4 regions of the Peribacillus sp. B-H-3 genome follow, and region 4 is predicted to be linked to each of the others. Evidence: a T-box and tRNA genes for the amino acid it is inferred to sense, from the RefSeq annotation. Region 4 holds a T-box; the other regions hold tRNA genes.
The links. A T-box is a leader RNA that pairs with one kind of tRNA and senses whether it is charged. The one in region 4 lies ahead of ACN6MY_RS20540 (valine--tRNA ligase), so its partner is inferred to be a tRNA-Val.

Region 1 (6,916 bases), 280 kb from region 4:
GCTCATTGCCAGAAAAGCTGCGGCGGCCCAGGCTTTCATAAATATATTTTTCCCGTTCATTTATCAAATCAATAAAATGATCTGCACTATCTTCTGGCGAACAAATAAGATTGGCGGTTAAGTAGGCTTCCCCTTCACAAATGCTTAGCATAAAGGCAGGAATATACAGTAAATGATCCCCGAATTGATCCCAAAGCATAGAGCTGCTTTTTTGGTAATCAAACGAAAAACCTCCAAACAGCAAAGGGCCAGTCGCAGCAGCATCTGCTGTTCCGATCTTAACAGCATTGCCCAGCAGGTCTGACCATCCGGACTCAATTTCCTTAAAGCGTGCAGCATTAGCCGCACCCTGAAGTTTTTCAACTTTACCTAAACCAATAATGGTAGTTTCTTTGGTAGGATCCTGCCAAAAGAAGCGTTCACCTGCATATCGTTCTCTTCCAGCTTGATAAAATGAAAGGGGGTTGATAACATCTATTTTTTTTACTTCGCTGAACAGCACATTTTGATTAGTTTCCTGTGCCTTTTTTAAGGCCTCATTTAATCCAAAAAGAAGTTCAGACTGCTGTGAGATAGCCAAAAAAATCACCCCGAATGTACATTTTAAAAGCTTTTCAAACCTATTTAAAGATACACCTCAATTTATCTCCCTGTCAATTATTCCACCTTGTTCATAGCCTCTTCTGACTGCTTTATTCCTTATTATTATATTCTTCCTCAAATACAGAACTAAAATTCTTTATCAGCAGGAAATTTGTTCGTTTGCATTGACACCTGCATGATGTTTTCCTACACTTAAGCTGTATGCCATTTTTTATAGCGCCTTATATCGGGGGTTATTCATAAATCAAAACTAGGAGAGAAATTATGCAAAATAAAGATCATCAAAATCCCGGGGCTATCCGGCCTGAAAAGCGCAGCTGGAAGATCTGGTGGGAATTAATTCGTCCACATACATTGACGGCTGGATTTGTGCCCGTCTTAATAGGCACAGCACTTGCCTTGCAGACAGAACGTGTTAATGTAGTGCTGTTCGCTGCAATGCTGATTGCCTCATTACTTATCCAAAGTGCGACTAATTTGTTTAATGAGTACTATGATTTTAAAAGAGGACTGGATAATGAGAAATCAGTCGGCATCGGCGGAGGAATAGTCCGCCACGGCATGAGCCCTCAATTCATCCTGAACCTCGCCCTTGCCTTATACGGACTTGCCCTGCTTCTTGGCATCTATATTTGTGCTGTGTCATCCTGGTGGATTGCTGCAGTCGGGCTTGTCTGCATGGCAGTCGGCTATTTATACACCGGCGGGCCGCTTCCAATATCCTCCACTCCTTTCGGGGAGCTGATGTCAGGATTATTCATGGGTTTCTTGATCATATTAATATCCTTTTACATCCAAACTGGAACCGTTTCAAAAATGACTGTACTGGTCGCTATCCCAAGCGGCATATTGGTGGGACTGATTAATTTCGCCAATAACATACGCGATCATGATGGTGATAAAGCAAACGGACGAAAAACACTTGCTATATTAATGGGGCAAAAAAAATCCATCACATTTATGGGCATTATGTTCACATTCGCTTATCTTTGGGTCATCGGACTATGTGCAGCCGGAATCGTTTCACCGTGGCTTTTGCTTGTCATCCTAAGTGTGCCTAAAGCCGTCAAAGCCATTAAAGGGTTCATGGGCAAAACCATTGCCAAAGAAATGGTGCCTGCCATGATAGCAACTGCTCAAACAAACACGATATTCGGCTTATTATTATCTGCCGGTTTATTTATAAGCTATTTTCTATAAAATAAATCCCCGTCCCCATGCACATGCATGGGGATTTTTTCCTTTTAAAATTCGAGGGCCATAGACAGGCTGCCTGGGAATGCCCATTCATCTAAAAAATAGGAAGCACCCAAGAGTTTGCATTTTGATGATAATGATTGATATTAATTGCATAAAACTTTCCTTGTTTTCAATACTCAATATTCGGGTATTTAATCCTTACACTCAAAAAAATATGTTCGACCAACTATTAAGGAGCGGATAATCTATGGCTACAAATGAGCAAATTAATTCATTAAAAAATGAACTGCTTACACTAAAAGAGCAGCTTGAACAAAGAGTTGAAAATGATCATGAAACAGTTTTGGATAAAAGCGAAAAAGAATCTGTAGGTGAACTGTCTTCATATGACAACCACCCTGGTGATCTGGGCACAGAGCTATTTGAAATTGAGCGGGAAAAAGCACTGGACAGCCATGCTGAGACTGAGATTGAAAAGGTTAATGCTGCACTCTCCGCAATCAGTAAAGGAACATACGGCACCTGTAAAACCTGCGGCACAGAAATACCTTATGAGCGCTTAGAGGCAGTGCCTTCCACATTATATTGTGTAGAGCATACACCTGAACAGCATACCGCTTCAGATCGGCCTGTAGAGGAAAATCTGCTGATTCCATCTAAAGGAGACAGCTTTGAAAACAGGCACAGAGGCGATACAAATGAAAAGGAAGACAGCTTTGGCGAAGTAGCACGCTTCGGAACATCTGAAACACCTTCGGATTTTACAGGCGATAACGAAAACTTTGATTCTTTATATAAAGAGGAAGACGAAACAAATGGCTTTACCGAGGAATACGAAGGGTTTCTAGGAAATGATATAGAAGGCAAAAATAAAAAAGTGTATCCCACAAAAAGAGAAGAAAAATATGAACAAAGACTGGACGATGAAAATATGGAATCTCAGCTGGGAGACATTCCATATAAACGGAAGGACAGCTATGTAGATAAAAAATAGACATATATACAGGGGGTGATAACTTACGTTGTCACCCCCTGTATTATGAAATTCAATTCGCGTATATTGATGGGAAACCGATCCATTTTTTGATTCATGCCCGCATTTTATCTTGTTTCTCGTACAGCTTTAAATCTCTAAAAAGCCGCTGGAAAACCCATAGAGAACGATTTTGAATACCTTGATCCCGATTGCTGCAGTGCCTTGGCGGCTTCTCAATTTTTTGTATCCTGAAGTTTCTTATTGTCTGATGGCTTTAATACAAAACTTCTTGGAAGCAAATTGTGCGGGACCCAGCATTTATTATAGAAGCAAAAAATAGGCCAGATTCCATTTATCTTAAATGGAATCTGGCCTCACTATATCCATGGACGTAAGCATTCAGTAAATGAAAAAAAGATGTATACAGTGAATGTATACATCTTTTAATATGACCCATACGGGATTCGAACCCGTGTTACCGCCGTGAAAGGGCGGTGTCTTAACCGCTTGACCAATGGGCCAGTGGCGGAGAAGGAGGGATTTGAACCCTCGCGCCGCTTACGCGACCTACACCCTTAGCAGGGGCGCCTCTTCAGCCTCTTGAGTACTTCCCCATGGCTCCGCAGGTAGGACTCGAACCTACGACCGTTCGGTTAACAGCCGAATGCTCTACCACTGAGCTACTGCGGAATGGTGGGCCTAAATGGACTCGAACCATCGACCTCACGCTTATCAGGCGTGCGCTCTAACCAGCTGAGCTATAGGCCCATATTTGGAGCGGGTAGAGGGAATCGAACCCTCGACATCAGCTTGGAAGGCTGAGGTTTTACCACTAAACTACACCCGCGATATATGGGGCGGATGATGGGAATCGAACCCACGAATGTCGGAACCACAATCCGATGCGTTAACCACTTCGCCACAACCGCCACAGTTATTTAATATATAATGGTGGCTCGGGACGGAATCGAACCGCCGACACAAGGATTTTCAGTCCTTTGCTCTACCGACTGAGCTACCGAGCCAATGGGTAATATGTATAACATATCATTTGAATCTAGTAAAAATGGCGGTCCCGACGGGAATCGAACCCGCGATCTCCTGCGTGACAGGCAGGCATGTTAACCGCTACACCACGGGACCTAATGATTGCGGGGACAGGATTTGAACCTGCGACCTTCGGGTTATGAGCCCGACGAGCTACCAGACTGCTCCACCCCGCGACAATAAGAATGCTTCATATTCTGTCAATAAATAATGGAGGAGGAAGAGGGATTCGAACCCCCGCGGGCTTTGACACCCCTGTCGGTTTTCAAGACCGATCCCTTCAGCCAGACTTGGGTATTCCTCCGTGTTGAAGATGGTGGACCTTGTAGGACTCGAACCTACGACCGGACGGTTATGAGCCGTCTGCTCTAACCAGCTGAGCTAAAGGTCCTTATATTTTGGTAGCGGCAGAGGGGATCGAACCCCCGACCTCACGGGTATGAACCGTACGCTCTAGCCAGCTGAGCTACGCCGCCAAATAAAATATAGGATAATGATATGGTGGAGCCTAGCGGGATCGAACCGCTGACCTCCTGCGTGCAAGGCAGGCGCTCTCCCAGCTGAGCTAAGGCCCCATTTTAAAAAAATCACATGGTCGGGAAGACAGGATTCGAACCTGCGACCCCTTGGTCCCAAACCAAGTGCTCTACCAAGCTGAGCTACTTCCCGTAATATGGCGCGCCCGAAAGGAGTCGAACCCATAACCTTCTGATCCGTAGTCAGACGCTCTATCCAATTGAGCTACGGGCGCATATAAATGGTGCCGAGGACCGGAATCGAACCGGTACGGTAGTCACCTACCGCAGGATTTTAAGTCCTGTGCGTCTGCCAGTTCCGCCACCCCGGCATTACGAAAAGTGGAGCGGAAGACGGGATTCGAACCCGCGACCCCAACCTTGGCAAGGTTGTATTCTACCACTGAACTACTTCCGCATTGTGATGCGGGTGAAGGGACTTGAACCCCCACGCCTTGCGGCGCCAGATCCTAAGTCTGGTGCGTCTGCCAATTCCGCCACACCCGCATATGAATGGTGAGCCATGAAGGATTCGAACCTTCGACCCTCTGATTAAAAGTCAGATGCTCTACCAACTGAGCTAATGGCTCAAACAAATAAGATGGAAATAATGTTCGAACGATAGCTCGTACAAAATTTTATGAAGATGGTGCCGGCAAGAGGACTTGAACCCCCAACCTACTGATTACAAGTCAGTTGCTCTACCAATTGAGCTACACCGGCAGGTGAAATAATATGGTGGAGGATGACGGGATCGAACCGCCGACCCTCTGCTTGTAAGGCAGATGCTCTCCCAGCTGAGCTAATCCTCCATAATTATAAGCTTGGCGGCGTCCTACTCTCACAGGGGGAGAACCCCCAACTACCATCGGCGCTGAAGAGCTTAACTGCCGTGTTCGGAATGGGAACGGGTGTGACCTCTTCGCTATCGCCACCAAACATTTTCTCGAAAGACATATATTATTATATATCTTTTTTTGAGATTTTGCAAGAACTTTTTTTGTTCTTTCAAAACTAGATAATAGAGAAGGTTGAACGCGTCATTTTGGTTAAGTCCTCGATCGATTAGTATCTGTCAGCTGCACGTGTCACCACGCTTCCACCTCAGACCTATCAACCTGATCATCTTTCAGGGATCTTACTAGCTTGCGCTATGGGAAATCTCATCTTGAGGGGGGCTTCATGCTTAGATGCTTTCAGCACTTATCCCGTCCGCACGTAGCTACCCAGCTATGCCTTTGGCAAGACAACTGGTACACCAGCGGTGCGTCCATCCCGGTCCTCTCGTACTAAGGACAGCTCCTCTCAAATTTCCTGCGCCCACGACGGATAGGGACCGAACTGTCTCACGACGTTCTGAACCCAGCTCGCGTACCGCTTTAATGGGCGAACAGCCCAACCCTTGGGACCGACTACAGCCCCAGGATGCGATGAGCCGACATCGAGGTGCCAAACCTCCCCGTCGATGTGGACTCTTGGGGGAGATAAGCCTGTTATCCCCGGGGTAGCTTTTATCCGTTGAGCGATGGCCCTTCCATGCGGAACCACCGGATCACTAAGCCCGACTTTCGTCCCTGCTCGACTTGTAGGTCTCGCAGTCAAGCTCCCTTGTGCCTTTACACTCTGCGAATGATTTCCAACCATTCTGAGGGAACCTTTGGGCGCCTCCGTTACTCTTTAGGAGGCGACCGCCCCAGTCAAACTGCCCACCTGACACTGTCTCCCGCCCCGATCAGGGGCGCGGGTTAGAATTTCAATACAGCCAGGGTAGTATCCCACCGACGCCTCCACCGAAGCTGGCGCTCCGGCTTCTCAGGCTCCTACCTATCCTGTACAAGCTGTACCAAAATTCAATATCAGGCTGCAGTAAAGCTCCACGGGGTCTTTCCGTCCTGTCGCGGGTAACCTGCATCTTCACAGGTACTATAATTTCACCGAGTCTCTCGTTGAGACAGTGCCCAGATCGTTACACCTTTCGTGCGGGTCGGAACTTACCCGACAAGGAATTTCGCTACCTTAGGACCGTTATAGTTACGGCCGCCGTTTACTGGGGCTTCGGTTCAAAGCTTCGCTTGCGCTAACCTCTCCCCTTAACCTTCCAGCACCGGGCAGGTGTCAGCCCCTATACTTCGCCTTGCGGCTTCGCAGAGACCTGTGTTTTTGCTAAACAGTCGCCTGGGCCTATTCACTGCGGCTTTTCCGGGCTATTCACCCTAAAAAGCACCCCTTCTCCCGAAGTTACGGGGTCATTTTGCCGAGTTCCTTAACGAGAGTTCTCTCGAACACCTTAGGATTCTCTCCTCGCCTACCTGTGTCGGTTTGCGGTACAGGCACCTTTCATCTCACTAGAGGCTTTTCTTGGCAGTGTGGAATCAGGAACTTCGGTACTATATTTCCCTCGCCATCACAGCTCCGCCTTCATGGAAACGGGATTTGCCTCGTTTCCGGCCTAACTGCTTGGACGCGCATATCCAACAGCGCGCTTACCCTATCCTCCTGCGTCCCCCCATCGTTCAAACGATGAATAGGTGGTACAGGAATATCAACCTGTTGTCCATCGCCTACGCCTTTCGGC
Region 2 (6,916 bases), 1.2 Mb from region 4:
AACTTCGGGAGAAGGGGTGCTTTTTAGGGTGAATAGCCCGGAAAAGCCGCAGTGAATAGGCCCAGGCGACTGTTTAGCAAAAACACAGGTCTCTGCGAAGCCGCAAGGCGAAGTATAGGGGCTGACACCTGCCCGGTGCTGGAAGGTTAAGGGGAGAGGTTAGCGCAAGCGAAGCTTTGAACCGAAGCCCCAGTAAACGGCGGCCGTAACTATAACGGTCCTAAGGTAGCGAAATTCCTTGTCGGGTAAGTTCCGACCCGCACGAAAGGTGTAACGATCTGGGCACTGTCTCAACGAGAGACTCGGTGAAATTATAGTACCTGTGAAGATGCAGGTTACCCGCGACAGGACGGAAAGACCCCGTGGAGCTTTACTGCAGCCTGATATTGAATTTTGGTACAGCTTGTACAGGATAGGTAGGAGCCTGAGAAGCCGGAGCGCCAGCTTCGGTGGAGGCGTCGGTGGGATACTACCCTGGCTGTATTGAAATTCTAACCCGCGCCCCTGATCGGGGCGGGAGACAGTGTCAGGTGGGCAGTTTGACTGGGGCGGTCGCCTCCTAAAGAGTAACGGAGGCGCCCAAAGGTTCCCTCAGAATGGTTGGAAATCATTCGCAGAGTGTAAAGGCACAAGGGAGCTTGACTGCGAGACCTACAAGTCGAGCAGGGACGAAAGTCGGGCTTAGTGATCCGGTGGTTCCGCATGGAAGGGCCATCGCTCAACGGATAAAAGCTACCCCGGGGATAACAGGCTTATCTCCCCCAAGAGTCCACATCGACGGGGAGGTTTGGCACCTCGATGTCGGCTCATCGCATCCTGGGGCTGTAGTCGGTCCCAAGGGTTGGGCTGTTCGCCCATTAAAGCGGTACGCGAGCTGGGTTCAGAACGTCGTGAGACAGTTCGGTCCCTATCCGTCGTGGGCGCAGGAAATTTGAGAGGAGCTGTCCTTAGTACGAGAGGACCGGGATGGACGCACCGCTGGTGTACCAGTTGTCTTGCCAAAGGCATAGCTGGGTAGCTACGTGCGGACGGGATAAGTGCTGAAAGCATCTAAGCATGAAGCCCCCCTCAAGATGAGATTTCCCATAGCGCAAGCTAGTAAGATCCCTGAAAGATGATCAGGTTGATAGGTCTGAGGTGGAAGCGTGGTGACACGTGCAGCTGACAGATACTAATCGTTCGAGGACTTAACCAAAATGACGCCTGATATGTGCTTCTTCTATTATCTAGTTTTGAAAGAACAAAAAAGTTCTTGTAATTTGCTTAAAAAGATATTATAATAGATAATGTCCTTACAAGTGAATTGATGTCTGGCAATGATGGCGAAGAGGTCACACCCGTTCCCATTCCGAACACGGAAGTTAAGCTCTTCAGCGCCGATGGTAGTTGGGGGTTCTCCTCCTGTGAGAGTAGGACGTTGCCAGGCTAAATCTTCTAAGATGTACATCAGGGGTTTCAGGAAACATTATACTATTCCGCAGTAGCTCAGTGGTAGAGCATTCGGCTGTTAACCGAACGGTCGTAGGTTCGAGTCCTACCTGCGGAGCCATGCTTCCATAGCTCAGCAGGTAGAGCACTTCCATGGTAAGGAAGAGGTCAGCGGTTCGAGCCCGCTTGGGAGCTTCCTAGTACACATCATGCATCGGCCCGTTGGTCAAGCGGTTAAGACACCGCCCTTTCACGGCGGTAACACGGGTTCGAATCCCGTACGGGTCACCATTATATCGGAGGATTAGCTCAGCTGGGAGAGCATCTGCCTTACAAGCAGAGGGTCGGCGGTTCGATCCCGTCATCCTCCACCATTTTTTAAAAACTTAATAGATTTATACCATCTTAAAAATGCCGGTGTAGCTCAATTGGTAGAGCAACTGACTTGTAATCAGTAGGTTGGGGGTTCAAGTCCTCTTGCCGGCACCACTTTACGGAGGGGTAGCGAAGTGGCTAAACGCGGCGGACTGTAAATCCGCTCCTTTGGGTTCGGCAGTTCGAATCTGCCCCCCTCCACCATTCTAATAAAAAACATTGTGGATGAGTTATATTTTCCTTCGAGTCGGGGATTATATGATTACCACCTATTTTTTTGTAAAATACTTTATTGGGCTATAGCCAAGCGGTAAGGCAACGGACTTTGACTCCGTCATGCGTTGGTTCGAATCCAGCTAGCCCAGCCATTCATGAGCCATTAGCTCAGTCGGTAGAGCATCTGACTTTTAATCAGAGGGTCGAAGGTTCGAATCCTTCATGGCTCACTCTTTTGCGGAAGTAGTTCAGTGGTAGAATACAACCTTGCCAAGGTTGGGGTCGCGGGTTCGAATCCCGTCTTCCGCTCCAGAGAACTGCATGCATACATAAAAATATGGGGCCTTAGCTCAGCTGGGAGAGCGCCTGCCTTGCACGCAGGAGGTCAGCGGTTCGATCCCGCTAGGCTCCACCATCTAACTACATACATAATTATTCGTCTTTGATTGTATAATCAAAGGCTTTTTTTATGTTCTTTTCCTATGACTTTACAAGCCGGTTTTATATCGCTTCAATCGGAATGAACCTTGTAAATAGGGGTTAGTTTTTAAGGGGATTAGCGGACTTTGGGTGTGAGGTGTCATTGCAGGAGATTTTATACTCGGTTAATGGAGACCTTCTATATAAAATGAAACAGTAACCGGGGGTTACTGTTTTTTAGTTATGCGATAATATTGATTTATGAGCTGATCTAGTTCTGTGCTTGCCTTAACCACTTGGGTGTCGATTCTGGAGGAAGATAAAGCCAAATGAATCATACGCTGTCTGCATTCTTCTATATGGTGTAAAAGCTGTTTTGCAGTCATTTCAGCTGTTCCCCGCTTTCACATTCAATTTTTCTCTATATATCCCTTTTTGGCAGAATTTAAACAGGTTTCTTCTATTTTTGTTAAAATTATTTATATCCTTTTTTGAAACCTATATATGGCTGAATTCGTAAGTATCTTATAGCCGCATGAGCGGGGGTAAAAAACCAAATGGAAGCAATCATAAAAAAAAGAATTAAACAGGTTCTAAAAGGTGATCAAAATGCATTCAGTGAAATCGTAGAGCTGTATAAAGACCGCGTCTATCAGCTTTGCTACAGAATGCTTGGCAATAGCCATGAAGCGGAAGATATGGCACAAGAGGCATTTTTGAGAGCCTATATCAATATTCGGAGCTTTCATATTCAAATGAAATTTTCGACCTGGCTATACAGGATTGCTACCAATCTGTGCATCGACCGGATTCGCAAAAAAAAGCCGGATTATTTTTTGGACGCGGAAGTTGCAGGCACAGAAGGGCTGGATTTATACTCGCAGATTGCTTCAGAAAGCAGCAATCCTGAAGAAGAACTCGAATCTATGGAATTGCGGAAAACGATTCAGGAAGAGATTTTAAAACTTCCGGAGAAATATCGGTCTGCCATTGTTCTGAAGTATATTGAAGAATTATCACTTAAGGAAATCAGCGAGATTCTGGATCTGCCGGTTGGAACTGTAAAAACCAGGATTCACCGGGGCCGTGAAGCTTTGAGAAAACAGCTGGGCCATTTATAAAAAGAAGGTGAAAATGATGAGTTGCCACAATGAGTTCTTAGAATACATGCATGAATATCTTGATGAGGAAATCTCTGATGAAAGAGAGGGGCAGCTAAGGGAGCATTTGCAAACCTGTTCTGAATGCCGTTTGCATTTTCATGAATTAAAAAAGGCTGAAGCTTTGGTTCAGGGGCTGCCAAGCAGGAGGGCTCCGGCTCATTTTACTGATAGGGTTATGGCAAACCTTCCTAAAGAGAAGAAAAATGCAGGTGCAAGGCGCTGGCTGAAAAATCATCCTTTTATCACAGCGGCTTCCCTCTTTATTCTATTAATGGCTGGATCTGTTATCTCCATCTGGAATCAGGATCCACATTTTTCGGTATCCAAAAAGTCTAATATAGTAGTGGAGAGAAACACGGTAATTGTTCCTAAAGGGAAAACGGTGAATGGAGATATCGTGGTGCAGAATGGCGATATTCGGATCGAAGGGAAAGTAAAAGGGAATGTGACAGTAATCAATGGCCATGAATACCTGGCTTCGGCAGGAAGCGTCACAGGAGAAATTGAGATGGTCAATAAGATATTCGATTGGCTATGGTTTAAAATGAAAAACGCTGGAAAAGCGGTTTTCCAGGTAGGTGGGCCGTAAATGGTATCATTCAGGTCTCCAGGTCAGGTAGGACAGACAGGCTATGCCATAAGGCGGCCTGCCCGGTTTTGTCCCTTTCTGACGGGAGGCTTTTTTGAATTAATCAAAAAAGAGGTCTACAATATTTAGAAGTGCGGACAGAAAAATGGTATACTGTTTAGGTTATATTAAAAATCTATGGCTATGGAGTATTTACCGACTGGAGGAAGTAACATGTCATTATCCAACTTTTCCTTCTTGGATTATGTAGTGAATTTAATTGATATTCTCCTTGTTTGGTTTGTGATATATAAACTGCTTGTCGTTATTCGGGGAACAAAGGCTGTTCAGCTCTTAAAAGGGATATTCGTCATCGTAATTGTCCGTGCCTTGAGCAGCCTGATCGGCCTGAATACACTAGGGTGGTTAATGGAACAAGTTATGACTTGGGGAGTCCTTGCTATTATCATCATTTTTCAGCCTGAGCTGCGGAGGGCGCTTGAGCAGCTTGGAAGAGGAAAGCTGTTTGTAAGAAGCACCGGCCAGGAAGAAGATGAGCAAGACCGGCTAGTGGAAGCAATCGTTAAGGCAACTGCCTATATGGCAAAACGGAGAATCGGTGCATTGATTTCCATCGAGAAGGAAACTGGACTGAGTGATTACATAGAAACCGGAATCCCGCTTGGATCACAAATTTCTTCTGAACTCTTAATCAATATATTCATTCCCAATACACCGCTTCATGATGGTGCCGTTATCCTGCAGAATAACCAGGTGGCTGCAGCAGCCTGTTATCTGCCTTTATCCGAAAGCCCGTTCATATCAAAGGAGCTTGGGACGAGGCATCGTGCGGCAATGGGCATCAGTGAGGTGACCGATTGTATCACGGTTGTTGTATCAGAAGAAACGGGCGGCGTTTCTTTAACGAAAAATGGCGAACTGTATCGCGAATTAGACCAGAATACCTTCAGGAACATGCTGCAAAAAGAATTGGTCCTGGATAATAAATTGGCTTCCTCAACGTTATGGAACTGGAGGGGGAAGAAAAATGGATAAATTCATGAACAGCAGCTGGTTCACAAAAATTGTGGCGCTCGCTTTAACTGTCCTGTTATTTACTTCCGTTAACTTTACACCTGGAACCGGAAAAAAATCCCTCGGTTTTAACACACCGGGAGAGACTGGCACGGAAACAATTAAAAATGTGCCCGTGGAAGTGTATTACGATCGCGATAACCTTGTCGTGACGGGTGCACCGAAGTCAGTGGGTGTTACCTTAAAAGGGGTAAAAAGCTTATTAATTTCGGCGAAAAACCAAAGGGAATTCAAGGTATACATCGATTTGTCGGATCCTGAGATCGCTATGGGCGAAAAAAAGGTGCCATTAAAAATCAGGGATATAAATGAAAAGCTGACAGCATCAGTAAATCCTGAATATACTACGGTGAAAATTCAAGAAAAGGTGACAAAAGAGTTTTCAGTCGATCCGGAGTATAATAGGTCGCTTATTGAGGATGGATATACAGCAGATAAGCCAGCTGTCAGTCCGCAAACCGTTAAAATAACCGGCGCAAAAGATATTATCGACCAAATTGCCTATGTGAAAGCCACAATGGCACTTTCGGGCAGGGTCAATGAGACGGTTCACCGCCAGGCTATGGTGCGGGCGCTTGACAGGGATTTGAACAAGCTCAATGTATCGATAGAGCCATCCGTTGTGGATGTTTCCCTGAACGTGAATATCCCTTCTAAAACAGTAAAGCTCGTACCTGTTCAAACCGGCACACCTAAAGACACTGTCAGCATTAAAAGCATGGCCGTTTTCCCTAAGAATGTTACTTTGTACGGAAAGCAATCGGTTTTAGATTCCATACATGGAGTAAGCGTTCCGGTAGATGTGTCCAACATAGATAACAGTAAAGAGGTGGAATTGCCTATTACTGTTCCAGATGGTGTGAAAAAAATGTCACTGGGTACAGCGACGGTGAAAATCCAGACAGAGAAGGTACAGCCGGCTGACAAAAAAACAGCTGAAACGGAGAAAAAACCGCCTGAAAAGCAAGATGAACAAACAAAAAGTCCAGATACTTCGGCGCAGACAAAAGTTTTCAAAAATCTCGACATTGCTTCATCTGGACTTGCTGATGATGAGGACTTGACTTTCAAATCTCCGAAAGGCGGCAAGATTGATCTGACTTTATCAGGAACCGCCGATGATCTGCAAAAGGTAGAGCCTGATGATATTCAAATCACGGTAGATGCCACAGGCCTTGAAGAAGGAGAGCATGACACAGTCATTCAGGTCAAGGTTCCTGCGAATATTAAATGGGAGCTTCCGGTTAAAACGGCTACGGTCTCCATTACAAAAAAAGATAAAGAAACATAATAATTGCAGCGTAATATATAGGATTATTAGAAAGAAGGAGCGATATTCTATGGGTAAATATTTTGGGACAGACGGAGTAAGAGGGGTTGCAAACAGTGAATTAACCCCAGAGCTTGCCTTTAAGCTTGGCAGATTCGGAGGGTATGTTTTAACGAGAGATATGGAACGCCCTAAGGTCTTGATTGGCCGTGATACCAGGATTTCCGGGTATATGCTTGAGGGAGCTCTTGTAGCAGGACTGCTGTCCATCGGAGCAGAGGTAATGCGTCTTGGTGTTATTTCGACGCCAGGTGTCGCCTATTTGACAAAAGCTTTGAGTGCAGAAGCAGGTGTCATGATTTCTGCTTCTCATAATCCCGT
Region 3 (6,916 bases), 1.8 Mb from region 4:
AACATCTAGATTCCATAATTATTTAATTTACTTCCTGAGCAATTACTCCCCAATTAACTATTCAACAGGTGTAAATTTGGCAGATGTGGTTAACTCAATTTCATCACCTTCATATGCATCCCACATATACTCACTCTCGCCAAAGTCTCCATTTCCTAAAATAATATTTACATCTGCTCCTTGGTTTACAAAGAAGTTACCTTCTCCTCCATTAGCTGATACTTTATATCTTCCTTCTGGCAAATCCCTACCTACTTCAAATTTTCCTGCACTTAGAAACTTTGGTTTGCCTTTTGCTGCTTTTACTTGACTAGTAGCAGTTGCTAATTCATTATGCTTAGCATCAATTTGTTTATTCAACTTTGTTACTTCAGATTTCCTGCCTGAAATCTGACTGTTTATATCTTTGAGTTTCTGTTCAGCTTGTGCCTTTTTAGCAATGCTTGTTAACGCTGCATCATATTCATCTTGTTTATCTTGGATCTGTGATTCAACATCAGCTAATTTTATCCCAGCTGCATCAATTTTTTCATCAATATTTTTAAGCTTAGATTCCTTACTCTTAAACTTTGAAACCACTTGATCGTAGCTGGTCTTTTTACCATCAATTTTTGTTTTAGCCGAACTGTAGCCTACTGAGTAGAAAATAATTGCTAAAATGATTGCTGTTATTGGTAGAATGATTTTCTTGTTTTTATAAAAAGGCTGTCTTAAGGTATTTCTTTCTAATTCCATATGAATCCCCCTTATATAAATTGCTGTGCTTTAGATTTAGTTAGTGATTTTAAATGTAAATTACTATTCTGAATTATTTTCAAAAATTAATACTATATCATAATCCAATTTCCAATTTTTTCTTATAATTATACAACAAGGAAGTGGAATTAGAATGTAGAAAATTGTTTTCTTCAAAATATCTTACAAATAACCCACTAATCAACCAAGGATATCCTGCCGATCAAATTTTTAAAGTTTCATTCCTACAAGATATTTTTTGACTCTTAGTACCACTATGCAGCCCTGAGTTCACTAAATATCTGACTTCGCCTTCTTTCTCAAGAAATTAATAAGAATCCTTTTGTGACCATGTTTCTCACAGGTTACGCCCATCTATTATGTCTATGACTTTTGTTAGTATTTTGTTGTTTCCAAACAAATAAAAAAGCACCTCACATAAAGTGAGAAGCTTTGATATAACAGCAATCTTATCTGTTCATAGATACACACCAGCATAGAATTTCCAGATTCAGTGCCACTATGGTTTGATACTTATATCTTTCCGCTAAACTCCCACAGCCCAAGCTGCCCTTTTGCAGGAATATATTCATCGAGCATCCGCATGTCCTCAATTTCCCAGGCATAGCCGCCAACTCTGTAATCCCCTAAAAACAAGTCGTTCCCTGAAATAACCCGACTATCTTCTAAGACCGCCCAGTTTCCATTGTTTTCTTCTATTTTCAAACAGTTTTTCAGCTTGCAGACTCCAATTATCATTCCGGTCGGCAGGTTATCTTCTGTATACCCATGCTTAGCCAGCAGCTCGGCAACTCCATCCAGTCTACAGGCGGGCTTATCTACTTTTTTGCTCGTATGAATAGCAAGAGGACCCCGATAATGCGTTCTCCAAGTCCTTGTTTCATATTTGGCTTCCCTAAGGACAAATAAGCTTGCCCAAGGCTGGATCATCGACAGTACTTTCATTATTAATCCCCCCTGCTCCTGACATCATTAAGTTAATTGGTTATATAGTTCCCTTGAATAAGGATAATATAGACAGTATCTAGATTTAATGTTCTCTCTTGCCATAAAAAAAGACAGCTAACCAAAATGTACGCTGTCCTCGGGTTTCTAACTATATTTTGCTGCAACACAAAGTGCATGTGGACATAATAGATGCTAGTGCATTATTTTGGCAGATCCACAGTAAACGGTACTAACTTTTCACTGTCGATAATGCTAGAAAAATCGAATTGTAGAACAGTTTTCTCCTGCTTAAAATCATCTATTTTTTCCTTTGTTTTGTCTATTAACTTGTGCTGGTAATACTAAAGACACCTTGCAACATCGAATTTTTTTTCGATTCTATAAGGGTAGGGAAAATTCCATATTTAGTTTTATGTGATTATCGATTTAAAATGTTTGGAGGCAGGGTATTGCGAGTACTTTGTCTTTTTTTTTCATTCAACTTAATTTCGTACCCTTTTCTTATTTAAAGGCTGTGTTCTGAAAGATTGTGCCTATAGTATTAAATTAGTTGAGGACTTTTTTGGTCCTCTTTTTTGGATATTTTTACCTAGACAGTACAATAAAATTATTGGTATATTTACCATTATATATTTTATATTCAAAAAATTTAGATAGAATAAAATTAAGGAGTTGTTTTCAATGATTGCAAATTCTATTCAGAAGGTCGGACAAATAGGAATACCCGTAAAAAATTTAGAAAAAGCAGTTGGTTTTTACAAAGATTTATTAAAACTTCCTTTTCTATTCAGCACAGACTCTATGGCATTCTTTGATTGTAATGGTACTCGCCTTCTTCTTAGCCTTCCTGAAAAAGAAGATTTTACTCAATCAGGTTCTGTCATATATTTTCAAGTTGAGAATATTAAAGAAGCTCACGAAGAATTAATTGAAAAAGGCGTTTATTTTATTGACGAACCACATATAGTTGCAAAAATGGAACAAACTGAAACATGGATGACCTTTTTTAAAGACACAGAAGGAAATACTCATTCTTTAATCAGTGAAGTCCATATATAAATATTAGGAATCATAAATACCGCCTAATAGCGGTATTTTTTTATATTGATAAAGTAGACTTTATCTCTGTATGAAGAGTTGGTATTCATTGAACTGAAATTAACCCACATCTCTAATGTTTTGAACGGTTGTAAAAGTCGGTCTCTGACAAGAAAGCAGTAACATTTCTTTCGTTCTGCATAGTGAAGGAATTTTTTTGTTCAGTTCTAGGAACCGGTACCAAAACAAATAATAGTTTTGTTCACATCAAGATTCATGAAGTATGACCAGAACTGACGGAAGATGCCCGCATGAGATTTATCCTTTAATGTAATTTCCATTCCATTTACAGTGAATTCATATTTATGCTTTACTTCCATCATCATTCCTCCTATGTATTGGTATGTCAGCCAAGTTCTTCGTTTACTCACCGCACATGACCTCCGCACATTATTAGTGTCAAATCTGTAGTGTGAGAAAAATGAAAAAAGGTCTTACACAATTAAGTGTAAGACCTTGATACAACAGCACTCTTGGCTGTTTCATGATACCGGTGGCCGGGGTCGAACCGGCACTCCAGAAGGAACACGATTTTGAGTCGTGCGCGTCTGCCAATTCCGCCACACCGGCATGTAATTTGGAGGCGGCAACCGGATTCGAACCGGTGGTAAAGGTTTTGCAGACCTCTGCCTTTCCTCTTGGCTATGCCGCCTTAAATATTGGAGCGGAAGACGGGATTCGAACCCGCGACCCCAACCTTGGCAAGGTTGTATTCTACCACTGAACTACTTCCGCATGATGGCTGGGCTAGCTGGATTCGAACCAACGCATGACGGAGTCAAAGTCCGTTGCCTTACCGCTTGGCTATAGCCCAATATCATTATATTCAACTGAGTAACAATTTATGTTATAAATGGGGCGACTGATGGGAATCGAACCCACGAATGTCGGAACCACAATCCGATGCGTTAACCACTTCGCCACAATCGCCATTATTTTAAAATTGGCAGGGGCAGTAGGAATCGAACCCACACCGGAGGTTTTGGAGACCTCTGTTCTACCTTTAAACTATGCCCCTATAGATGGTGGAGGGGGGCAGATTCGAACTGCCGAACCCAAAGGAGCGGATTTACAGTCCGCCGCGTTTAGCCACTTCGCTACCCCTCCACATAATTAAGTGAATGGTGGCTCGGGACGGAATCGAACCGCCGACACAAGGATTTTCAGTCCTTTGCTCTACCGACTGAGCTACCGAGCCATTATTAATTACAGCTATATTGAATTTTTAAAATGGCGGTCCCGACGGGAATCGAACCCGCGATCTCCTGCGTGACAGGCAGGCATGTTAACCGCTACACCACGGGACCAGATTGCGGGGACAGGATTTGAACCTGCGACCTTCGGGTTATGAGCCCGACGAGCTACCAGACTGCTCCACCCCGCGATAATATAAATGTTTCATCAAAAATTATGGTGGAGGATGACGGGATCGAACCGCCGACCCTCTGCTTGTAAGGCAGATGCTCTCCCAGCTGAGCTAATCCTCCAGTATGTAAATGGTGACCCGTACGGGATTCGAACCCGTGTTACCGCCGTGAAAGGGCGGTGTCTTAACCGCTTGACCAACGGGCCAGGTATAATGGCGGAGAGCAAGGGATTTGAACCCTTGAGACAGGGGTACCCGTCTACACGATTTCCAATCGTGCTCCTTCGGCCACTCGGACAGCTCTCCATATGGCTCCGCAGGTAGGACTCGAACCTACGACCGTTCGGTTAACAGCCGAATGCTCTACCACTGAGCTACTGCGGAATAATACCAGCTTGGCGACGTCCTACTCTCACAGGGGGAGAACCCCCAACTACCATCGGCGCTGAAGAGCTTAACTGCCGTGTTCGGAATGGGAACGGGTGTGACCTCTTCGCTATCGTCACCAAACATTTTCCATAAGACATATATTATTATATACCTTATTTAATTATTTTGCAAGAACTTTTTTGTTCTTTCAAAACTAGATAATAGTGAAGGTTTTACGCGTCATTTTGGTTAAGTCCTCGATCGATTAGTATCTGTCAGCTGCACGTGTCACCACGCTTCCACCTCAGACCTATCAACCTGATCATCTTTCAGGGATCTTACTAGCTTGCGCTATGGGAAATCTCATCTTGAGGGGGGCTTCATGCTTAGATGCTTTCAGCACTTATCCCGTCCGCACGTAGCTACCCAGCTATGCCTTTGGCAAGACAACTGGTACACCAGCGGTGCGTCCATCCCGGTCCTCTCGTACTAAGGACAGCTCCTCTCAAATTTCCTGCGCCCACGACGGATAGGGACCGAACTGTCTCACGACGTTCTGAACCCAGCTCGCGTACCGCTTTAATGGGCGAACAGCCCAACCCTTGGGACCGACTACAGCCCCAGGATGCGATGAGCCGACATCGAGGTGCCAAACCTCCCCGTCGATGTGGACTCTTGGGGGAGATAAGCCTGTTATCCCCGGGGTAGCTTTTATCCGTTGAGCGATGGCCCTTCCATGCGGAACCACCGGATCACTAAGCCCGACTTTCGTCCCTGCTCGACTTGTAGGTCTCGCAGTCAAGCTCCCTTGTGCCTTTACACTCTGCGAATGATTTCCAACCATTCTGAGGGAACCTTTGGGCGCCTCCGTTACTCTTTAGGAGGCGACCGCCCCAGTCAAACTGCCCACCTGACACTGTCTCCCGCCCCGATCAGGGGCGCGGGTTAGAATTTCAATACAGCCAGGGTAGTATCCCACCGACGCCTCCACCGAAGCTGGCGCTCCGGCTTCTCAGGCTCCTACCTATCCTGTACAAGCTGTACCAAAATTCAATATCAGGCTGCAGTAAAGCTCCACGGGGTCTTTCCGTCCTGTCGCGGGTAACCTGCATCTTCACAGGTACTATAATTTCACCGAGTCTCTCGTTGAGACAGTGCCCAGATCGTTACACCTTTCGTGCGGGTCGGAACTTACCCGACAAGGAATTTCGCTACCTTAGGACCGTTATAGTTACGGCCGCCGTTTACTGGGGCTTCGGTTCAAAGCTTCGCTTGCGCTAACCTCTCCCCTTAACCTTCCAGCACCGGGCAGGTGTCAGCCCCTATACTTCGCCTTGCGGCTTCGCAGAGACCTGTGTTTTTGCTAAACAGTCGCCTGGGCCTATTCACTGCGGCTTTTCCGGGCTATTCACCCTAAAAAGCACCCCTTCTCCCGAAGTTACGGGGTCATTTTGCCGAGTTCCTTAACGAGAGTTCTCTCGAACACCTTAGGATTCTCTCCTCGCCTACCTGTGTCGGTTTGCGGTACAGGCACCTTTCATCTCACTAGAGGCTTTTCTTGGCAGTGTGGAATCAGGAACTTCGGTACTATATTTCCCTCGCCATCACAGCTCCGCCTTCATGGAAACGGGATTTGCCTCGTTTCCGGCCTAACTGCTTGGACGCGCATATCCAACAGCGCGCTTACCCTATCCTCCTGCGTCCCCCCATCGTTCAAACGATGAATAGGTGGTACAGGAATATCAACCTGTTGTCCATCGCCTACGCCTTTCGGCCTCAGCTTAGGTCCTGACTAACCCTGAGCGGACGAGCCTTCCTCAGGAAACCTTAGGCATTCGGTGGAAGGGATTCTCACCCTTCTTTCGCTACTCATACCGGCATTCTCACTTCTAAGCGCTCCACCAGTCCTTCCGGTCTAGCTTCAACGCCCTTAGAACGCTCTCCTACCACTGACACCAGAGGTGTCAATCCACAGCTTCGGTGATACGTTTAGCCCCGGTACATTTTCGGCGCGGAGTCACTCGACCAGTGAGCTATTACGCACTCTTTAAATGGTGGCTGCTTCTAAGCCAACATCCTGGTTGTCTAAGCAACTCCACATCCTTTTCCACTTAACGTATACTTTGGGACCTTAGCTGGTGGTCTGGGCTGTTTCCCTTTTGACTACGGATCTTATCACTCGCAGTCTGACTCCCATAAATAAGTCTTTGGCATTCGGAGTTTGACTGAATTCGGTAACCCGATGAGGGCCCCTAGTCCAATCAGTGCTCTACCTCCAAGACTCTCATTATGAGGCTAGCCCTAAAGCTATTTCGGAGAGAACCAGCTATCTCCAGGTTCGATTGGAATTTCTCCGCTACCCACACCTCATCCCCGCAC
Region 4 (6,916 bases):
GCGCCTCCTAAGAAAAATGCCGGCAAAGCGGAAAAGCAGGAACAGGCGGAAACGGAAAAGCGCGTTTCTTTAACAGATTTTCTCGGAAGGAAGCAGGAAGAGGAACTGACCAAGGTTAAGGTCTGCATTGTTCAATACGGAGAAACATTGGATACACTGGCAGACCGCTATGATGTCTCGGTGCAGTCCCTTTTAAACAGCAATGAACTCGAACCTAACCAGGATATTTTTGAGGGGCAGGTTTTATATATCCCCAAAACGCCAAGCTTTAAAAGGTGAATATGAGAAATTATAGGTAAAGCAGAGCGGAAACCCTGCTCTGCTTTTTTTAGCGAGAGGGGCCTTTTTAAGTTCCAAATGCTTGTCACGGCAGAACAGGCGCATGCGCCTTTTTAAAATGGTCGTTTAGAAGAAAGCGGGGAAATCTCGTGAATGAAAACGAGAATCTGAAACAGGATACAGAAAGGATTGTCCAGAATTATGCGCTTTCTGTTCTTTTTGTTGAGCAGCATGGAAAAATCAGAAAGGTATACACCGACAAAGGCGTTTTTGCCCTGAAGCTGATTCCTCCTAAACATGGCATTGATTTTATCCGGAATGTCCAATTTCTGTATCAGCGGGGATATAACAGGATTGTCCCTATATATCCGACCAATGACGGAAGATATGCGGTTCTCCATAATGGCAGCCTGTATTATCTGATGCCATGGCTCTCAAATGATGAAAATGGGGAAAGAAATGAGCGGCATAAACAGATGTTCAGAGAGCTGGCCAGGATGCATACCCTATCTTCGAGGGAAATGTCAGTGGATGAAGAACACAGGGAAGAGCATTATCAGACAACACTCGAGGAGTGGAAAAAGCAGGCGGAATTCCTGGAAGAGTATGTGGGAAGCTGTGAAAGAAAATGGTATATGTCCCCGTTTGAGATGATCTTTGCCTCAGCATATGCTGATATATCCCAGGCCCTTAGCTATAGCACAAAGAAGTTTGAAGAATGGTATGAAAAGACAAAGGACAAGGAAAAGGTGCGGACTGTGATGACACACGGAAAGATATCACTGAAGCATTTTATCTATGATGACCGGGGATATGGCTACTTTATCAACCTTGAGAACTCAAGGAAAGCGCCTGCCCACTTTGATCTCCTTCCGTTTGTGGTCAAATCGTCCAAAACATATCCTGTTAAAAATGATGATTGCGTGGATTGGGTTTATAATTACTTTAAGTATTTCCCTCTAAAAGAAGATGAATTGCTCCTGTTTCAAAGTTACCTTGCCTATCCTGGCTCCTGTATGGACATTGTCAAAAATTATTTTGAGAAAAAAGGCAGCCTTAAAGAAATGGATTACCTGAAGCAGCTGCAGCGGCAATACTGGCAGCTGAAAAATACCGAATATGTTGTCATGAAAATGGAAGAAATCGAGGCACAGAAAAAGGCCACTGCCGCACAACAGGCCCAGGAACAAAGCTAAGACCGGCCGCCCCTTATGGCAAATTCCACAAATCAGTTCAGGGAATCAGCCGGCAGGGAATTAACCGGTCTTTTTAGATTAAAAACATATTTACCTGCGTCCAGCGCGTATCAGCAGGTGCTTTCGCATTGTCCCCAAGGATGGGGGTCACAAAGACGTTGCCGCAGGACGCGGCGTTCTTAGTCTTTGTTCCTTTAATTAGGCGCTTCCGCATTTGTGTTCGTCGAGCTGCAGCGCCTAGCCTCTCAAGGTCATAAGCCACGTAAGAATGAAGGCAAAGAGCACCTTCTATTCTTGCGCGTCTTATGCTAGTCGAGGGCCCCCAGGATGGGGGTCACGAAGACGTTGCCGCAGGACGCGGCGTTCTTAGTCTTTGTTCCTTTTAATGAGGCGCTTCCGCAATAGGTTCGTCTAGCTACAGCGCCTAGCCCCTCGAGGTCATAAGCCACATAAGAGTTGAAGGCAAAGTGCGCCTACAATTCTTATGCGTCTTATGCTTGTCGGGGCTTTCGAGGCGCTTCCGCTTTTGTTAAAACCATTCAAGATGGAATGCGACGGCTATTAGTATTAGCAGGGCCAGCAGCAGGACGTCGAATGTGGTTGGAAAGAAAAAGGTCCGGATTCCCTGGAAAATGCAAATGGGAATGATGCACTGCTGGCAGGCGTTTCGGCAGGTTCTCAGCCATGGCGGCATGGAGTAAGGGGAAAATCTTCGCTTCATTCTTCAGCACTTCCTTCATAGAGTCATATTATATTATGGGTATCTGCGCAAAAAGGTGAATAAGCAATCACGTTATTCCTTGTGAATGTATAATATATAAAAAATCGGAAAGAATGATTGACTGAATAGCTATTTTTTTTGTAGTATATTAGGTATATTACTTTTGATAAAAAAATACATTGAAAGCTTTGATCGGGAATAGTACGATGACAGGCTGCTTTAAAGAGAGGGAACCATTTGGTGAAAGGTCCCAAGCCAGCAGCATCGGAAGTCGCCCAGGAGCTGTTTCCGTGAACGTAAGCAGATAGTAGCGGAAACCGGCAAGAGCCGTTATCTTATTTGAGAGCCGTAGAACGGGTACATATTTGCTGTATCGTTTTTCGGAAAAAAGGTGGCACCGCGAACAACTTCCTTCGTCCTTTTGTGATGAGGAAGTTTTTTTGTGTTTAAAAAAATGATCAGCACGCAAGGAGGAAACGGACAATGGAAGAAAACCAGATATCCATGCCAACGAAATATGATCCGCAGTCGATTGAAAAAGGCCGCTATGAATGGTGGCTGAAGGGGAAGTTTTTTGAAGCGGAAAAAGAATCAAAAAAACAGCCTTACACCATCGTTATCCCGCCGCCAAATGTAACAGGAAAGCTTCACTTAGGGCATGCCTGGGATACTGCACTTCAGGATATCCTTACACGCATGAAGAGAATGCAGGGCTATGATGTATTATGGCTGCCTGGCATGGACCATGCAGGTATTGCTACACAGGCAAAGGTTGAACAAAAGCTCCGCGCTGACGGTGTAAGCCGCTATGATCTTGGACGCGAAAAGTTTGTTGAAGAAACATGGAAGTGGAAGGACGAGTATGCAGGCCATATCCGCGAGCAGTGGTCAAAGCTTGGTCTTGGTCTCGATTACTCCCGTGAACGCTTTACGCTTGATGAAGGTCTTTCCAAGGCCGTACGCGAGGTATTTGTTTCCCTCTATAATAAGGGGCTGATCTACCGCGGGGAATATATCATTAACTGGGATCCTTCAACAAAGACTGCTCTTTCTGACATTGAAGTTATCTACAAGGATATTCAGGGTGCATTTTATCATATGAAATATCCATTGTCAGATGGAACAGGATTTATTGAAATTGCAACAACCCGTCCGGAAACCATGCTTGGAGATACAGCAGTTGCGGTTCATCCTGAAGATGACCGATACAAGCATTTAATCGGCAAAAATGTGACGCTTCCGATAACAGGAAGGGAAATTCCGATTGTTGCAGATGATTATGTTGATATGGAATTCGGCTCTGGTGCAGTTAAGATTACGCCTGCACATGACCCGAACGACTTCGAAATCGGCAACCGCCATAACCTTCAGCGTATTCTTGTTATGAACGAAGACGGAACAATGAATGACAAAGCAGGTAAATATGAAGGCATGGACCGCTTTGAATGCCGCAAGCAAATCACAAAAGACCTTCAGGAGCAGGGCGTTCTTTTCAAAATTGAAGACCATCCTCACTCAGTTGGACATTCAGAACGCAGCGGCGCAGTGGTTGAGCCTTATTTGTCCACTCAATGGTTCGTTAAGATGCAGCCATTGGCTGAAGCAGCAATAGCCCTGCAGCAGTCAGAAGATGATAAGGTGAACTTCGTGCCTGGACGCTTCGAGAATACCTACCTGCGCTGGATGGAAAATATCCGCGACTGGTGCATCTCGCGCCAGCTTTGGTGGGGACACCGCATTCCTGCCTGGTACCATAAGGAAACAGGCGAAATCTATGTTGGCCAGGAAGAGCCTGCTGACATTGAAAACTGGAACCAGGACAACGATGTGCTTGATACATGGTTCAGTTCAGCGCTTTGGCCTTTTTCAACAATGGGCTGGCCTGATACGGAAGGTGAAGAATATAAACGCTTCTATCCGACAGCAGCGCTTGTTACAGGCTATGATATCATCTTCTTCTGGGTATCAAGGATGATTTTCCAGGGAATTGAATTCACAGGACAGCGGCCATTCAAGGATGTGCTGATTCACGGGCTTGTACGCGATGAACAGGGCCGGAAAATGAGCAAGTCTCTTGGCAATGGTGTTGACCCTATGGATGTTATCGAGAAATACGGGGCAGATTCTCTTCGCTATTTCTTATCAACAGGAAGCTCTCCTGGACAGGATCTTCGCTACAGCAATGAAAAGGTGGAAGCTGTATGGAACTTTGCCAACAAAATCTGGAACGCCTCCCGTTTTGCACTGATGAATATGGAAGGCCTGCAGTATGAAGACATTGATTTGACCGGCGACAAATCTGTTGCTGATAAGTGGATCCTGACCCGTTTGAACGAAACGATTGAAACGGTGACAAGACTTGCCGACAAGTATGAATTCGGTGAAGTGGGCCGCGTGCTTTATAACTTCATCTGGGATGATTTCTGTGACTGGTATATCGAAATGGCGAAGCTCCCGCTTTACGGGGAAGACGAAGCTGCTAAGAAAACGACAAGATCCATCTTGGCCTATGTTTTAGACAATACGATGAGATTGCTTCATCCTTTCATGCCATTCATCACAGAAGAAATCTGGCAGAACCTGCCTCATAACGGGGAATCAATCACAACAGCAGCATGGCCGGAAGTGAACGGGGAGCTGCATGATGAAGAAGCTGCCGAGGAAATGAAGCTGCTTGTTGAAATCATCCGTTCTGTCCGCAACATCCGTGCTGAGGTTAACACTCCTCTCAGCAAAAAAATCAAGCTGATACTGAAAGCCAAAGACGAAAAGGCGCTAAGTACACTTAAGAAAAACAGCGCCTATATCGAGCGCTTCTGCAATCCTGAGGAATTGACAATAGGTATTGACGTTGAGGAACCAGGCCAGGCCATGACAGCCGTGGTAACTGGTGCCGAACTGATTCTTCCTCTTCAGGGACTGATTAATGTTGAAGAAGAAATCAAACGCCTAGAAAAAGAGCTGGATAAGCTGAATAAAGAGGTAGAGCGGGTTCAAAAGAAATTAGGCAACGAAGGCTTTGTTAAAAAAGCGCCTGAAAGCGTAATTGAAGAAGAACGCGCAAAAGAAAAAGACTACAGCGAAAAACGCGACGCCGTAATCCGCCGCATCGAAGAAATGAAGCAACTATAAAAAGCGCAAGCGCCCTGTTCACAGGAACAAAGACTAGGTACGCCGCGTCCTGCGGCAACGTATTCGTGACCCCCATCCTGGGGGCTTATGACCTCGAGGGGCTATGCGCTGGAGCTAGATTAAATAAAAAGCGCAAGCACCTTAATTAAAAAAGCCGCCCGGAAGATCACTTCCGGGCGGCTTTTGGTTTCTATAATAAGCTTGTTCACAGTGCGATCCGTTATTCAGATCGCGCATTCAAATCATCTAAAATAAAAGTTAAATACTCGCGGACAAGATTAATGTCTGAAAGCATGCTCAAGGTCCGGCTTCCGACTACATCTTCAATTTCATTCAGAAGCAGGCTGCCATCTTCATTGAAAATAAAGTCAATGCCGGCAAGTCCAAAATCAAATAAAGAGGCAATTTTTTCTGCAAGAAGGCGTTCATCCTCTGACAGCTCATATAGGGAGGCGCTGCCGCCAAGCGTGAAATTGGCCTTAAAGTCACGGTCAGATTGCCGCAAAACAGCTGCGATTACTTTTTTGCCGATAACAAAAACACGGACATCCTTTCCAAGCTGTGCGGGTTTTTGGACAATCCATTTTCCGTGAGGGTCCAGCCTGATATTTTTCTTATCATTTTCATTTCCCGCTAAAAAGACAGCATTTCCGCCGCGTCCATGTACCTCTTTGACAATGTAAGGAAAAGAAAATACTCGATCCAATGAAGTTTCGTAAAAAAGGGTATCTGCCATTGGAATTCCATAAGTGCTCAGATATTGATGTGTTTTTGCTTTATCATTGCAGATTTCCGAAACAAAAGAGGAGTTATAACACTTAACTCCCATGAGCTCCAGCTGTTTTGTGAAAAAAGGATCAATTGTCCGGACAATAGCGAAGCCGGGAAGATCAATACTATTGCCGTGAAGAGATAAGAACAGCTCCTGGTTTTGATATCCGATTTGGAAATCTTCCCTGAAATGAAGGTCAAGGGAAATTCCGAACAAACCCGCCTCCTCAAGCATCCAGTTGATATAGGCATGATTTTTTTCTGCATCACTTTTGCTGTAGATAAGCCAACCGTTATTCATTGTCAGCCCCGATTCCAAACTGTTTTTTTAAAATATAAGAAATCATGCTGTCTGCAACATTAACCCCTGTACAATCATAAATGTTCAATAAGTGGGCGTTGGAATTTACTTCACAAAGCAGCGGGCCGTTTTTTCCAAAAAGCAGATCCACTCCCGCGAAATCCGTTTTCAGGATCTTCGCGCATTTTATGGCCAGCTCACATTCTTCCTTTGTCGGCGTATAGGGATATGTTTTGCCGCCGGCTGTGACATTAGCCCGGAAATCGGTTTCGGACTCCCGGTACATGGAAGCGGCCACAGTATCTCCTACTACATTCAGCCGGATATCCCGGCCTTTGCTGTGTGAAATGAATTCCTGAAGAATGAACGGCTTATGCTTAAGCACAGCGATTTTTTCCAAAAGCTCTGCTTCATTATGTATTAAATAAACCTGCTGGCCGAATGACCCATACGATTCTTTGATCACAAGAGGATAGCCCAGCATTTCCCCCATTTTTGCAAAAGCTTCATAATCAT

Region 1: it encodes a tRNA-Val, which carries the amino acid that the T-box ahead of ACN6MY_RS20540 (valine--tRNA ligase) is inferred to sense. The anticodon was not compared.
Region 2: it encodes a tRNA-Val, which carries the amino acid that the T-box ahead of ACN6MY_RS20540 (valine--tRNA ligase) is inferred to sense. The anticodon was not compared.
Region 3: it encodes a tRNA-Val, which carries the amino acid that the T-box ahead of ACN6MY_RS20540 (valine--tRNA ligase) is inferred to sense. The anticodon was not compared.

The regions. Positions count from the first base shown of each region.
Region 1 is NZ_CP183879.1:4,385,526-4,392,441, forward strand. Features, by position in the region: gene ACN6MY_RS21805 (isochorismate synthase) at 1-589, opposite strand, end outside; gene ACN6MY_RS21810 (1,4-dihydroxy-2-naphthoate polyprenyltransferase) at 868-1,803, shown strand; gene ACN6MY_RS21815 (TraR/DksA C4-type zinc finger protein) at 2,051-2,797, shown strand; tRNA gene ACN6MY_RS21820 (tRNA-Glu) at 3,229-3,300, opposite strand; tRNA gene ACN6MY_RS21825 (tRNA-Ser) at 3,303-3,393, opposite strand; tRNA gene ACN6MY_RS21830 (tRNA-Asn) at 3,395-3,469, opposite strand; tRNA gene ACN6MY_RS21835 (tRNA-Ile) at 3,471-3,547, opposite strand; tRNA gene ACN6MY_RS21840 (tRNA-Gly) at 3,553-3,626, opposite strand; tRNA gene ACN6MY_RS21845 (tRNA-His) at 3,633-3,708, opposite strand; tRNA gene ACN6MY_RS21850 (tRNA-Phe) at 3,729-3,804, opposite strand; tRNA gene ACN6MY_RS21855 (tRNA-Asp) at 3,847-3,922, opposite strand; tRNA gene ACN6MY_RS21860 (tRNA-Met) at 3,929-4,002, opposite strand; tRNA gene ACN6MY_RS21865 (tRNA-Ser) at 4,038-4,130, opposite strand; tRNA gene ACN6MY_RS21870 (tRNA-Ile) at 4,141-4,217, opposite strand; tRNA gene ACN6MY_RS21875 (tRNA-Met) at 4,226-4,302, opposite strand; tRNA gene ACN6MY_RS21880 (tRNA-Ala) at 4,326-4,401, opposite strand; tRNA gene ACN6MY_RS21885 (tRNA-Pro) at 4,419-4,495, opposite strand; tRNA gene ACN6MY_RS21890 (tRNA-Arg) at 4,501-4,577, opposite strand; tRNA gene ACN6MY_RS21895 (tRNA-Leu) at 4,585-4,673, opposite strand; tRNA gene ACN6MY_RS21900 (tRNA-Gly) at 4,685-4,759, opposite strand; tRNA gene ACN6MY_RS21905 (tRNA-Leu) at 4,767-4,848, opposite strand; tRNA gene ACN6MY_RS21910 (tRNA-Lys) at 4,856-4,931, opposite strand; tRNA gene ACN6MY_RS21915 (tRNA-Thr) at 4,989-5,064, opposite strand; tRNA gene ACN6MY_RS21920 (tRNA-Val) at 5,078-5,153, opposite strand; rRNA gene rrf (5S ribosomal RNA) at 5,164-5,280, opposite strand; rRNA gene ACN6MY_RS21930 (23S ribosomal RNA) at 5,387-6,916, opposite strand, start outside.
Region 2 is NZ_CP183879.1:602,929-609,844, forward strand. Features, by position in the region: rRNA gene ACN6MY_RS02890 (23S ribosomal RNA) at 1-1,195, shown strand, start outside; rRNA gene rrf (5S ribosomal RNA) at 1,310-1,426, shown strand; tRNA gene ACN6MY_RS02900 (tRNA-Asn) at 1,475-1,549, shown strand; tRNA gene ACN6MY_RS02905 (tRNA-Thr) at 1,551-1,623, shown strand; tRNA gene ACN6MY_RS02910 (tRNA-Glu) at 1,645-1,719, shown strand; tRNA gene ACN6MY_RS02915 (tRNA-Val) at 1,727-1,802, shown strand; tRNA gene ACN6MY_RS02920 (tRNA-Thr) at 1,842-1,917, shown strand; tRNA gene ACN6MY_RS02925 (tRNA-Tyr) at 1,924-2,007, shown strand; tRNA gene ACN6MY_RS02930 (tRNA-Gln) at 2,097-2,171, shown strand; tRNA gene ACN6MY_RS02935 (tRNA-Lys) at 2,177-2,249, shown strand; tRNA gene ACN6MY_RS02940 (tRNA-Gly) at 2,257-2,331, shown strand; tRNA gene ACN6MY_RS02945 (tRNA-Ala) at 2,359-2,434, shown strand; gene ACN6MY_RS02950 (aspartyl-phosphate phosphatase Spo0E family protein) at 2,667-2,825, opposite strand; gene sigW (RNA polymerase sigma factor SigW) at 2,997-3,560, shown strand; gene ACN6MY_RS02960 (zf-HC2 domain-containing protein) at 3,574-4,191, shown strand; gene cdaA (diadenylate cyclase CdaA) at 4,405-5,226, shown strand; gene ACN6MY_RS02970 (YbbR-like domain-containing protein) at 5,219-6,556, shown strand; gene glmM (phosphoglucosamine mutase) at 6,606-6,916, shown strand, end outside.
Region 3 is NZ_CP183879.1:1,283,940-1,290,855, reverse strand. Features, by position in the region: gene ACN6MY_RS06395 (hypothetical protein) at 58-735, opposite strand; gene ACN6MY_RS06390 (ASCH domain-containing protein) at 1,270-1,701, opposite strand; gene ACN6MY_RS06385 (VOC family protein) at 2,386-2,763, shown strand; partial or broken gene ACN6MY_RS06380 (IS1595 family transposase) at 2,863-2,994, opposite strand; gene ACN6MY_RS06375 (hypothetical protein) at 2,970-3,173, opposite strand; tRNA gene ACN6MY_RS06370 (tRNA-Leu) at 3,291-3,372, opposite strand; tRNA gene ACN6MY_RS06365 (tRNA-Cys) at 3,381-3,454, opposite strand; tRNA gene ACN6MY_RS06360 (tRNA-Gly) at 3,463-3,537, opposite strand; tRNA gene ACN6MY_RS06355 (tRNA-Gln) at 3,542-3,616, opposite strand; tRNA gene ACN6MY_RS06350 (tRNA-His) at 3,657-3,732, opposite strand; tRNA gene ACN6MY_RS06345 (tRNA-Trp) at 3,747-3,820, opposite strand; tRNA gene ACN6MY_RS06340 (tRNA-Tyr) at 3,826-3,909, opposite strand; tRNA gene ACN6MY_RS06335 (tRNA-Phe) at 3,925-4,000, opposite strand; tRNA gene ACN6MY_RS06330 (tRNA-Asp) at 4,034-4,109, opposite strand; tRNA gene ACN6MY_RS06325 (tRNA-Met) at 4,113-4,186, opposite strand; tRNA gene ACN6MY_RS06320 (tRNA-Val) at 4,214-4,289, opposite strand; tRNA gene ACN6MY_RS06315 (tRNA-Glu) at 4,300-4,374, opposite strand; tRNA gene ACN6MY_RS06310 (tRNA-Ser) at 4,383-4,474, opposite strand; tRNA gene ACN6MY_RS06305 (tRNA-Asn) at 4,478-4,552, opposite strand; rRNA gene rrf (5S ribosomal RNA) at 4,562-4,678, opposite strand; rRNA gene ACN6MY_RS06295 (23S ribosomal RNA) at 4,783-6,916, opposite strand, start outside.
Region 4 is NZ_CP183879.1:4,105,222-4,112,137, reverse strand. Features, by position in the region: gene spoVID (stage VI sporulation protein D) at 1-279, shown strand, start outside; gene ysxE (spore coat protein YsxE) at 429-1,475, shown strand; gene ACN6MY_RS20545 (hypothetical protein) at 2,005-2,196, opposite strand; T-box leader at 2,376-2,620, shown strand; gene ACN6MY_RS20540 (valine--tRNA ligase) at 2,680-5,328, shown strand; gene ACN6MY_RS20535 (ATP-grasp domain-containing protein) at 5,549-6,400, opposite strand; gene ACN6MY_RS20530 (RimK family alpha-L-glutamate ligase) at 6,393-6,916, opposite strand, start outside.